Linked DNA regions of Longibacter salinarum. The protein of the gene in region 2 interacts with the protein of the main gene of each other region in a pairwise test. Links are inferred from orthologs where the notes say so. Each region holds a gene or a part of one and is shown on either strand. Other genes may lie near its edges.

Region 1 (5,317 bases), on a different replicon or contig from region 2:
GTGGAAGACCGCTTGAAGGCCTTCGTCGTCCGACCGATCTTCCGGCGGGACGTTGTCCTGGACGAAGTCATGGTACGCTCTGATCTGAACGTCCAGAAAGTCGGGGTAATCCCACACCGTGGGGATGTCCGCAAACGTCTTGCGCGGCGGCGCATCCTCCAAATGTCCGGTGGTTGCAATTTGGCCGTTAAGAAGGGTGGGCATAAGCTGTGGTGTGAGCGTGGTTGTACGTTCAGTCCGAACGAGTCGTCATCGGCGACCAGCGGGAGTCGCGCAACGATAAACTCGTGGGCAAAAGGGTGGCAAGTCTCTTCTAGGTGCTAGACCGCTCCCGGCGGTTGTAAAGCGGGCCAAGCGGTGCATCGGGGCACACAAGTACTTCCCGGCTTGCGAAAGAAAGCTGTAGAGCAGATCATGTACGCGGGGGACAGGTCGTCAGAATGAATACTATCTGCTCGAGCCGTTAGATAATCGGGACACGACCATGGCTGCAGCGACTGCGCCGGTGAAAACAAGCGAGATCGCGTGGTGGGCCTTTCCTCTGTTCGATGCCGACGCACTCTCAGCGCCGTAACAAGACGAGGTGACGGCCATCCAGATTGATGGTTCGGGAGCATCCCGGAGGACCCAATAACCGTCGCTGCCAGCGTACGTTACCGGAGCCAAAGCGGCGGACTCGATCGCGCCAGCATGGTGCTCGAATGTGTCGCTCGACCGAAGCCTCCCCTCTTCACCCGGGCGCTCTTCTTTCCGTCCGCCCCGAGTCTCTGGCAGGGACCTGGCCTACATGCCAGCGGGCGATACGAAGTGTGCGCTTCCATTTTGGAATCGCGACGCGATATGCTCTGAGACATACGCTAAGGGTCTCGCTGCATTGAGATCCGGAATCGGGACGCCGCCGGTGACTGCGGGGGTCACGCACGAGGCCACTGTATCTCGCCTCGACCGTCCCTGGTCGTACTTCCAGAAGACTCTAATGCAAAGTGGACAGCCCGACTCCGCACGTCAGACTTGTAGATTATTTAGCAATGCACCAACGCCCCGTCCCGTGGGTTGTTTCAGATCTAGCAGATGTTCCCATGCCAGATTTTATTCGATAACCTGCTCATAGCGGCTGCGTACGCCGGTTTCATGGTCGTCACAGACACTTCACGAAAAGAGACGGACGTTACGGTTCGTGCACGGAGGCAATCCTCCTATACGCGTCGGGCCAACCCCCCAAAGTGGAAGGTCGGCCCGTTGCGTCGCAATCGGTGTGCCCTCGAATGCGCGTTCGGCGCGCCGGGCACAACCGGAGGCTGAGGCGGATTACTTAAGCTCCACGTCGCCGCCGGCGTCTTCGATCTGGGACTTGAGCTCGTCGGCTTCTTCGCGATCGACACCTTCCTTGATCGGGCTCGGTGCTTCGTCGACGAGAGCTTTCGCTTCTTTGAGTCCGAGGCCGGTGATCGAACGGACCTCCTTAATCACGGCAATCTTGTTGCCGGAGACGCCCGTGAGGATCACGTCGAACTCGGTCTTCTCTTCACCACCGCCAGCGCCGTCGCCGCCTGCTGCGCCGCCTGCTGCAACTGCAACGCCTGCGGAAGCGGGCTTGATGCCGTACTCCTCTTCGAGGACGTCGGCCAACTCGCTGGCTTCTTTGATGGTGAGGTTGACGAGCTGTTCTGCCAGTTCCTGAATGTCTGCCATAGTCGTTATTGACCTGCGACGGTCTACGTCTCCGCCCATACGGGCTCGCGAGACTGCGTCGCACTTTAAGGTATTCGTTGAAAGAATGCGAGGTCGCATCCGGGTTCAATCCCGAATGCAGATGCTACGGGTACTTCCATCGCCCACCCTGTTGCTACGATGCAATGTAGCGCTGCATCGCGCGGGCAGGCGCATGTTGGATGCGGTTGCGACGGAGACTTACTCTTCCTCTCCTTCGCCGTCCGCAATCGCCTTGATCGCACCGGCGAGTGTGCTGGCCGGCCCCTGAAGGCTTCCAGCAATCGTTTGTGCCGGACCAAGCAGGAGACCCACCACGTCGCCGATAAGCTCTTCGCGCGATTTGAGCTTGGAGAGCTCCTCGAGCGCTTCGTGGCCTTCGTACAGTTCACCTTCGATGAAGGCGACCTTCAGTTCCGGGCGCTCCAGGTCCTCATCTTCGAGGAAATCCTTGAGGACGCGCGCTGGCTTGGACGGGTCATCGCTGAATGCGACGGCCGTCGGGCCGGCAAAGTGCTCTGACAGGGCGTCCATGCCCTCAATCTTGTCCAGGGCGATCTGGGCAAGGGTGTTCTTCGTGACCATGTAGTCGACCCCGGCTTCGCGAAAGCGTCCACGAAGCTCGTTGGTCTGGTCGACCGTCAGGCCGGAAAAGTTCGTCAGGTAGATGATCGGGCTTTCATCGAGCTTGGCACCGATCTGCTCGATGATGTCAGCTTTTTGTGCTCTCGTAAGAGGCATCGGAGTGTATCGTGTGGTTCAGGAGATTCGGTCGAATGCGGTCCGTTGGCCGGGCGGCTCAATTTCGAGCGACCCGTGCTGTTACCGTGCGTCGGAGAGCACCGAGCTGCGGTCAACGCGGATGGGCGGGCCCATCGTGGTCGAAAGCGTGATCGACCGGAAGTACAGACCTTTCGACGAGGCCGGACGGAGATGCAGCACCTCTTTGAGGAAGGCGCGAGCGTTCTCGTAGATCTCCTCGACCGGGAAAGACGCTTTGCCAATCGACGTATGAAGGTTGCCGTGCTTGTCGACGCGGAACTCAATCTTACCGGCCTTCACTTCCTTGACCGTCTCGGCAATGTCCATCGTGACCGTGCCGCTTTTCGGGTTCGGCATCAGGCCGCGAGGACCGAGGACGCGTCCGAGGCGACCGACCTGCCCCATGACGTCCGGCGTGGCGATCACCACGTCGAAGTCGAGCCAGTTGTCGTCCTGAATCTTCTGAACGTACTCGTCGAGGCCGACGTAATCGGCGCCCGCCTCTTCCGCTTCGTCCTGCTTCGCTTCGTTGGCGAGCACGAGAACCGTTACGTCCCGCCCCGTGCCGTGCGGCAGCGCGACGGAACCACGCACCATCTGGTCGGCGTGACGTGGGTCGACGCCGAGGCGGAGGTCGAGATCAACCGATTCATCAAAGTTCGCTGTGGCCGTCTTCTTGACGACGTCCGTCGCCTGGCGCAGCGTGAGCGGCTCGTCCTGCTGATCGACGAGATCCTGAGCCTGGCGATACCGTTTTCCTTTCTTAGCCATGTGAGTCTGGGGTTTTGCGGTTCGAGCGTCCCTGCGCCAGTGGAGCGGCACGAGGACTCCCGCGTGATCATATCTTGCGAATAGACGCTGACGTATTCAGCGCCGGGCCCCGCGGCGTGGCCGAGGGCACCCGCAGTTACGCTTCGGGCTTGCCTTTCACCGTGATGCCCATCGAACGCGCCGTACCGGCGATCATCCGTGCGCCCTGCTCGGGCGTGTGGGCATTGAGGTCCTCCATCTTCTGCTTCGCAATGTCGATGCAGTCTTCCCACGTCACCGTGGCGACCTTCTCGCGAAGCGGGTCACCCGCACCACTTTCGATACCTGCCGTCTGCTTGAGCAGAATCGAGGCCGGCGGGCTCTTGACGATGAAGTCGAAGGAGCGATCAGCGTAGACCGTAATTTCGACCGGCAGCAGCGTGCCCATCTGGTCCTGCGTCGCAGCGTTAAACTTCTTGCAGAACTCCATGATGTTCAGCCCGTGCTGACCGAGGGCCGGTCCAATCGGCGGCGCAGGGTTCGCCTGGCCCGCTTTGATCTGGAGCTTAATTACGGTTTCAACTTGTTTTGCCATGTAGACTCTCGCGGTGCCGACGTGACCGGGGGCCACTCCCGCGTTTTCTAATGTCGTAATGTAGTGAATCGTGGTATGCCGGCAAGGGGCCGGGCACACACAGCAAAGCCCGCGTGGCGTGCATCACCCACGGGGGCTGAGCAATCTGAGACGAGGAGGCGCCGTACGCTACTCCTCGTGTTCGACCTGTAGGTAGTCGAGTTCAACCGGTGTCTTCCGTCCAAAGATGGACACCATCACCTTGACCTTCATCTTCTCGGGGTAGACCTCTTCGACGAAGCCGTTGAAGCTGTCGAACGGTCCATCCACGACCTGCACGGGGTCGCCGACCTTGAACGGAATCTCCGGCTGCTCGCCCATCTCCTCGGCGCGGTCCATCTTGCCGAGAATGCGCTGAACCTCGTCGGGGCGAAGCGGCGTCGGATCGTCTCCCGTACCGGCGGTGAGGAAGCCGATCACAGACGGAAGACCTTCGGCCATCTCGCGGAGGCGCGGCGTCAGATCACAGTGCAGCATGATATAACCGGGGAAGAAGGTCTTCTCCTTCGTTTTCTTCTTCCCGCCCCGCATCTCAAAAACGGTTTCTGTCGGAATCAGAATCTCGTTGATGTCGTCGTCGAGATTCAGCCGATCAATTTCGCTTTCCAGATACCGGCGCACTTTTTTCTCATGGCCGGAAAACGTCCGGAGAACGTACCACTTCTTGATTGGGGCCATACCGTCGGTTCAGTGAATCAGTCGGAGAGGTCGTGAGTCGGAGAATGCACGCTGAGCGCGCGAGGCTCCGGGAGCTACTGATAGATGACCTCAAGCGCCGTGCTGATCGCCTGATCGGCGATAAAGATGAAGCCCGAGATGATGATCGTGGCGACGAGCGTGACGAGCGTCGAGTTGATCAGCTCCTCCGTCGTCGGCCAGTTCACCTTCTTCATCTCGGTGATGACGTTCTGAAGGTATTCTACAATCCAGCCCATACAAGTTCAGTCGGTCAAAGTCGCCCCGTGACGGCCTTGAGGCCCGCCACGGGGCGAAGGTGATGGTTCATGCCCCTGGCGCGCGGTTCAGGAAGCACTCTACCAGAATCAATCGCGATGAATAGCAGCCTAAGGCATCCGGCTGCGATAGCACGGGCGGAAGGACTCGAACCCTCAACCGGCGGATTTGGAGTCCGCTGCTCTGCCAATTGAGCTACGCCCGTAAATGCTACAACAGTAAAATCGGAGCAGAAACAACCGGGGAAGTAATCGACTCCGACCTTAAGGATACACGTCGGAGCGAGCCCTGCGTTCCTGCATCATCGGCGACGCTAAACATGCGCCTACGCCCACGGTTTCCCTCATCACTAACAGTTCATGAGATGGGGCTTGGTAAAACAACAAACCAAGGACTCAGTGGGACAGCGCGCACTCGATCAACCGAAGCATAGGTTCCGACTCGTTGAAGATCAAGGTCGGCGGTTGAATGCGCTGCGAATCGTGCCGCCCCAGACATGCTACCGCA
Region 2 (5,230 bases):
GTCGGAGAGAACCGAGTTTTCGCTCTGCTCGAGAAAATCTGCTACAAGCGGAACGAGGTTCTCCTTCCTCGGGTCAAGCGACTCCGTGCTAAAGATATAGAAGGCCTGGTCGCGCCCGGGCGTCCGACTCGATGTGATTCGAAATGCGATTTCTTCGTCGGCTCGATACGTGGCGGTATCTCGACTCGCGGACACGATGGAAAAGGTATCCGGCACCGTCGTCTCTGCCCGAATCTGCGCGCCTGCCTCGGTTACGACACGAAGCCGATACGTTCCGAGCGGCTCAATCGTCGGAATCGATCCATCGATCGCAGTAGACGGCCGATAAAAGCCCGCGCTATCGGGATCGGATGTGTAGGGAATCGTCCCCTCCACCTCTCCCCCCTCGCCCAGCTTCTCGATCCGGACATCCGCCCCACGCACGGCGACGTCGTTGATGTCGTACGTCGAATCGATGGGGATGGACTGGGTCAACCGAACGGGTGCCGCCGGCTCTCCTGCAATCTGATAGGACTCGACAACAACCTCCGACTCAAACGGCTTGGGCCCCGTTGCATCGCACGAGACATAGACGAGAAGAAGAGCTAGAATAAGAATAGCACGGAAGAGGCGGCCCACGGACAGGAAAGGGCGTTCGGGCACGGTCGGTGTTGATAGAAAATAACGATGCGCCCCACAGCGGGATCCCTACGTATCTACAAGGTGACGTCCACCCGACGGAAGCCAACACTCCGACGCTTGCGTTACGTCCGACGAAACTGCTTCCCCGCTAGCTGCCGAACATGCCCGTCGAACTCCAGCTGCAACAGGGCAACCAACGCATCGGAAGGGGTGCAACAAACTTCTTGACAGAGGTCGTCGAGATGCGTCGGAGAATCTCCCAGTGCTTCGTACAGGGCGCGAGCGTCGCCGGTAAGGGTGTCCGCCACGCTTTCAGCCGCCGCCTCACGCGTCTCGTGATCCATAGCGGGAAGGCATAGCTCATCCAGAATGTCGTCAACGCACGAAACAAGTTTCGCCTCTCCCCGACGAATCAGAGCGTTTGTGCCGCGACTCGCAGAGGTCGTGACCTCTCCCGGGACGGCAAAGACCTCACGGTTCTGCTCCAGAGCCATCCGGGCCGTGATGAGCGCACCTCCCTCGGCGTGCGACTCGACAACGAGCGTGCCGAGCGTCAGTCCACTCACGATCCGGTTGCGCTCTGGAAAATACCGCGGGTCTGGCTCTGCATCAATTGGGTACTCCGAAAGGACGGCCCCGTGCTCCGTCATCGCCTCCGCGAGCGGTCGATTCGACGCGGGGTACACGTAACCGAGTCCGGAGCCGAGCACCGCCACCGTTCGCCCACCGGCATCGAGCGCGCCACGATGTGCCGCTGCGTCTACTCCGTACGCAAGGCCACTGACTACCGTCAAGCCATGCTTCGTTAGCTCCGCACCGAACCGGCAGGCCTGTTGCCGCCCGTAGTCGGTGCATCTCCGTGTCCCAACTACAGCGATGCACCGAGCGTCGGCCGGCGTCAACTGCCCCCGCATCCACAAAAACGCCGGCGGGTCATAGATCTGCCGCAGGCGCTCCGGAAAGGCATCATCCCACGGCGTAAGAAGCGTCGCGCCCATCTCCTTCGCTCGACGCATCTGACGATCAACAATGTCGTGACCGTCAAACGTGAGCACAGCCTCTGCCACCTTCGGTCCGACGCCCGGCACGGACTCCAATCGGGATCGGGAGGCTTTCCATACATCTACTGGGGACGTCAGGTACGCAAGAAGTGCCCGAATGCGACCGGTGCCCAGTCCCGGAACGAGAGATAGTGCGACGAGAGCCCGTCGCTGCTGCGGCGAGCCGAGCGAAGCCTCCTCACACCGACCGACTGCCTTTGGAGCCGACGCGGAGCGCGCTGCTCCGGAGTCCGGATCGACACTCAATGTATGACCGCACCTTTCGCTCTGTCTTGGCTCCCCGTTTTCTGATGTCTGCATCCTCCACCATGTCATCATCTTCAACCACGATGACAACATGTTATCATTTTAGACAATAAACATCAACTTATGATACAATATAATAAACAGATCATACCTGAGATCGGAGGTCAGTTTGACATGTCGATCGCTGCTAATCGAATCTGAGAGAACACGTCCTCGCTGATCGGACTGTCGCTCGTGGGAGAAGTGCGCGACCGGTATCCGTGAGGCGGTGAACCGTGACGACATCGCCCTCTTTCTCTCCGTCGAGGAGGCTCGCATCAAGCATGGGAGCGGCGAGAAAAAAGTAGATCGTCTCGCTCAAGTTGTCGCGTCGCCACCGAAGCAGGCGGTCCCGGCTCTTTTCCACCCGCTCAGCAAGAGCGCGAAAATGACTGACGTACGTGCCCGTCGGTTCGAAATCGGTCTTCGTGCCGGAGTTTGCTCAGGTCAACCCTCTTTTTCGGCCGCTCATTTGCCGCCTTCCGGGTTGTTGAGGTTAGCGTTCTCACACGCCGACATCTTCCTGCTTCTTCTTGACCGCGGTGACGAGGTCATACAGGCGATGCTTCAGTTCCTTCAGGCCCGTACCCGAAACCGCACTAATCGGCATAAACTCGACATCATCCGGGAACTCCTCGCCCATAATTTCCGGCAGGAGCTCCTGCTCGTCGGGCGCCAGCGTATCGACTTTCGACAGCGCCACGAGGTGCGGCTTGTCGAGAAGGGGCGCGTGATACTCCTCGAGTTCGTGCCGGAGTTTCTCATAGTCGCCGGCAGGGTCATCTGACAACACCGGAATGACAAAGAGCAGCACAGACGTTCGCTCGATGTGACGAAGGAACCGCAGGCCGAGCCCTTTACCCGTGTGCGCCTCCTCGATGATTCCCGGCAGATCGGCCATCACAAACGACTCAAAGTCGCTGATGTAGACCATCCCCAGCTGAGGATTCAGCGTCGTAAAGGGGTAATCCGCGACCTCGGGCTTGGCCGCCGAAAGCGACGACACGAGCGTGCTTTTCCCCGCATTGGGAAATCCGACAAGTCCCACGTCCGCGAGCAATTTCAGCTCCAGCGTGATCTCCCGGTACTCGCCTTTCTCGCCTGGCTGAGCGTGCCGCGGTGCCTGATTCGTAGACGACTTGAAGAACGTGTTGCCCTTTCCGCCACGTCCACCTTCTGCGATCGTGACGCGCTCGCCATCCGCGACAACCTCGCCGAGCACCTCGCCAGTCTGCGAATCTTTGATCACGGTCCCGGGCGGTACGCGAATAACCACGTCGTCTCCATCCGCACCCGTTTTATTAAATTTCCCGCCCGGCTCCCCGTCTCCGGCTTCGTGGTGCTTGTTGTAACGGAAATCGAGCAGCGTGTACAGGTTCTCGTCGGCCTCGCAGTATACGGTCCCGCCGTGTCCTCCATTCCCGCCGGCGGGACCTCCACGCGGCTCGTACTTCTCACGGCGCCACGACACCAGCCCGCGGCCACCGTCGCCGCTTCGGACTTTGATGTCTACCTTATCTACAAATTTCATGGTGCACGCGGAGTGATGAGATGAATAACCTGGACCGCCGACGATCAACGCGGTGACGAGCATTCACGCAACGGGACGAACGACGTTTCCAGAAACGCGAAGGTTTTCACTGCGGTTTACGACGGAACGCTAGCGGAATGTCGTGATGTCCGCTACGTTATCGGGTCCTGCTTGTTATTTTTTCTCAGACCGAATGAACAACGTGGAGATCTATACGGACGGCTCCTGCAGCGGTAACCCCGGCCCTGGCGGTTGGGCAGCGATCGTTATCGACGGTGAAGACGTCAACCAGCTTACGGGCGGTGAACCGCAAACCACCAACAACCGCATGGAGCTGATGGCAGCCATTCAGGGTCTTGCCTCGCTTGAAGAACCGACGGACGTGAAGCTGTACACAGACAGCGCGTACGTCTCCCGCGCGTTCAACGACGGCTGGATCAAAAACTGGAAGAAGAACGGTTGGAAGACGTCGTCCAAGAAGCCGGTGAAAAACAAAGAGCTCTGGCGCAAGCTCGACGCACAGAACGCCCGCCACGACGTGGAGTGGATCTGGGTGAAAGGGCACGCCGACAATGAACTCAACAACCTGGCCGACGCCCTCGCCGTGGACGCGATGAATCAATACAAGTAACGTCGCACGGTACGCAACGTATTCGGCCTTCCTGCGGCTATCCTCCTGTTCAGCACTTCAGACGTTTAATCCTGTCCTCCCTGTGACAACCTACAGCGACGAAGACTTTGCCGACTCTCGATTCTCGCACGGCGAGCGCGTTCGCGTTCTCCTGCGCCATCCCACGTACGGTCATGTGATGGGCGAGGCCGAGGGCACGTGCGCGGCACGGGAGAAGGATGTTGAGTTCGAAACGCCCGACGGGAAGACGCGCGTCAAGACGCTGGTGTGGCTCAAAGATATGTCGGGCTACGAGAAGCCTCACCCGAACCTCCCCGACAAGACGAAGGAGGTTGAGGATGCGTGGTTTGCGGAGGAAGCCCTTCGAAAGATGGAAGCCGACCCGCTGGATGGCATCAGTTTTAACTAGACGTTCTGCGCGTCTCTGTCCCCGTAGTTTACTTTCGGGCTACGCTTCCAGCGGCTCCGTCCCGCGTGACGGGCGGAGCGGTGCAGACGGTCGCTGCTCGGCACCGACATCGAGCGTGACGGCGGCGGGGACGGTCCGCTGGCGGCGGCGAAGGCCGTGGCGGGCGAGCGCCTGACCGACCTGCTCGCCGGAGAGATACACGGCGCTGGCTCCCGCATCAATCAGATCCTGGCGTCCCTCGGGGTCCGTCGTAAGCGCACTGACCGGGCCCTCGAAGCCGGCTTCTCGCAGGGCGCTGACCGCAGCCAGGGTTGCATCCCGATCGGGAAGCGCGAGAACAACTGCCTCGACCGTCTCCAGTCCCAGGTCAGCCCAGAGCGTCGCGTCGCGGGCGTCTCCGTACAGCACGCGCCGACCGTTGCTGCGATGCCGCGCGAGTTTGCCTGGATCCTCATCCACGCCCGCCGGGCATTGCATTCGCGCGGCGAGGTAGTCGTATGCGGCGGTTCCCACGCGACCCATGCCGACGACGACAAACCGTGCGCGCCCGAGCGTTTCGGGGCGTGCATCGCGCGGGCGACCACTGCGCTGGAGAGGCTGCAGCCAGTCCGATACTTTGGTCCAGAGGTCGGGTGCCTGACGCGCAAGCGGCGCGTTGACCAGGTACGATCCGGCCGTTGCGAGCGCGAGCG

Evidence for each region.
Region 1: the proteins of obgE (region 2) and rplL interact in binary tests that used the Escherichia coli proteins (3 or more experiments, as listed by UniProt). The link is inferred for Longibacter salinarum from one-to-one orthologs.

The regions. Positions count from the first base shown.
Region 1 is NZ_PDEQ01000001.1:4,724-10,040, reverse strand. What follows is about bases 1-2,912. They hold rplL (50S ribosomal protein L7/L12), read right to left. Parts: upstream 1,693-2,912; coding sequence 1,309-1,692; downstream 1-1,308. Other genes in these bases: rplA (50S ribosomal protein L1), read right to left, coding at 2,533-2,912; rplJ (50S ribosomal protein L10), read right to left, coding at 1,912-2,451; rpoB (DNA-directed RNA polymerase subunit beta), read right to left, coding at 1-204. Outside these bases: more of rplA, read right to left, coding at 2,913-3,243; rplK (50S ribosomal protein L11), read right to left, coding at 3,380-3,817; transcription termination/antitermination protein NusG, read right to left, coding at 3,986-4,534; preprotein translocase subunit SecE, read right to left, coding at 4,609-4,791. UniProt on the Escherichia coli protein: The binding site for several of the GTPase factors involved in protein synthesis (IF-2, EF-Tu, EF-G and RF3). Is thus essential for accurate translation.
Region 2 is NZ_PDEQ01000003.1:234,989-240,218, reverse strand. What follows is about bases 1,486-4,310. They hold obgE (GTPase ObgE), read right to left. Parts: upstream 3,499-4,310; coding sequence 2,473-3,498; downstream 1,486-2,472. Other genes in these bases: CRI94_RS07320 (hypothetical protein), read left to right, coding at 4,212-4,310; rnhA (ribonuclease HI), read left to right, coding at 3,692-4,129; dprA (DNA-processing protein DprA), read right to left, coding at 1,486-1,928. Outside these bases: CRI94_RS07345 (DUF4249 family protein), read right to left, coding at 1-642; more of dprA, read right to left, coding at 744-1,485; more of CRI94_RS07320, read left to right, coding at 4,311-4,538; CRI94_RS07315 (cation:proton antiporter family protein), read right to left, coding at 4,578-5,230. UniProt on the Escherichia coli protein: An essential GTPase which binds GTP, GDP and possibly (p)ppGpp with moderate affinity, with high nucleotide exchange rates and a fairly low GTP hydrolysis rate.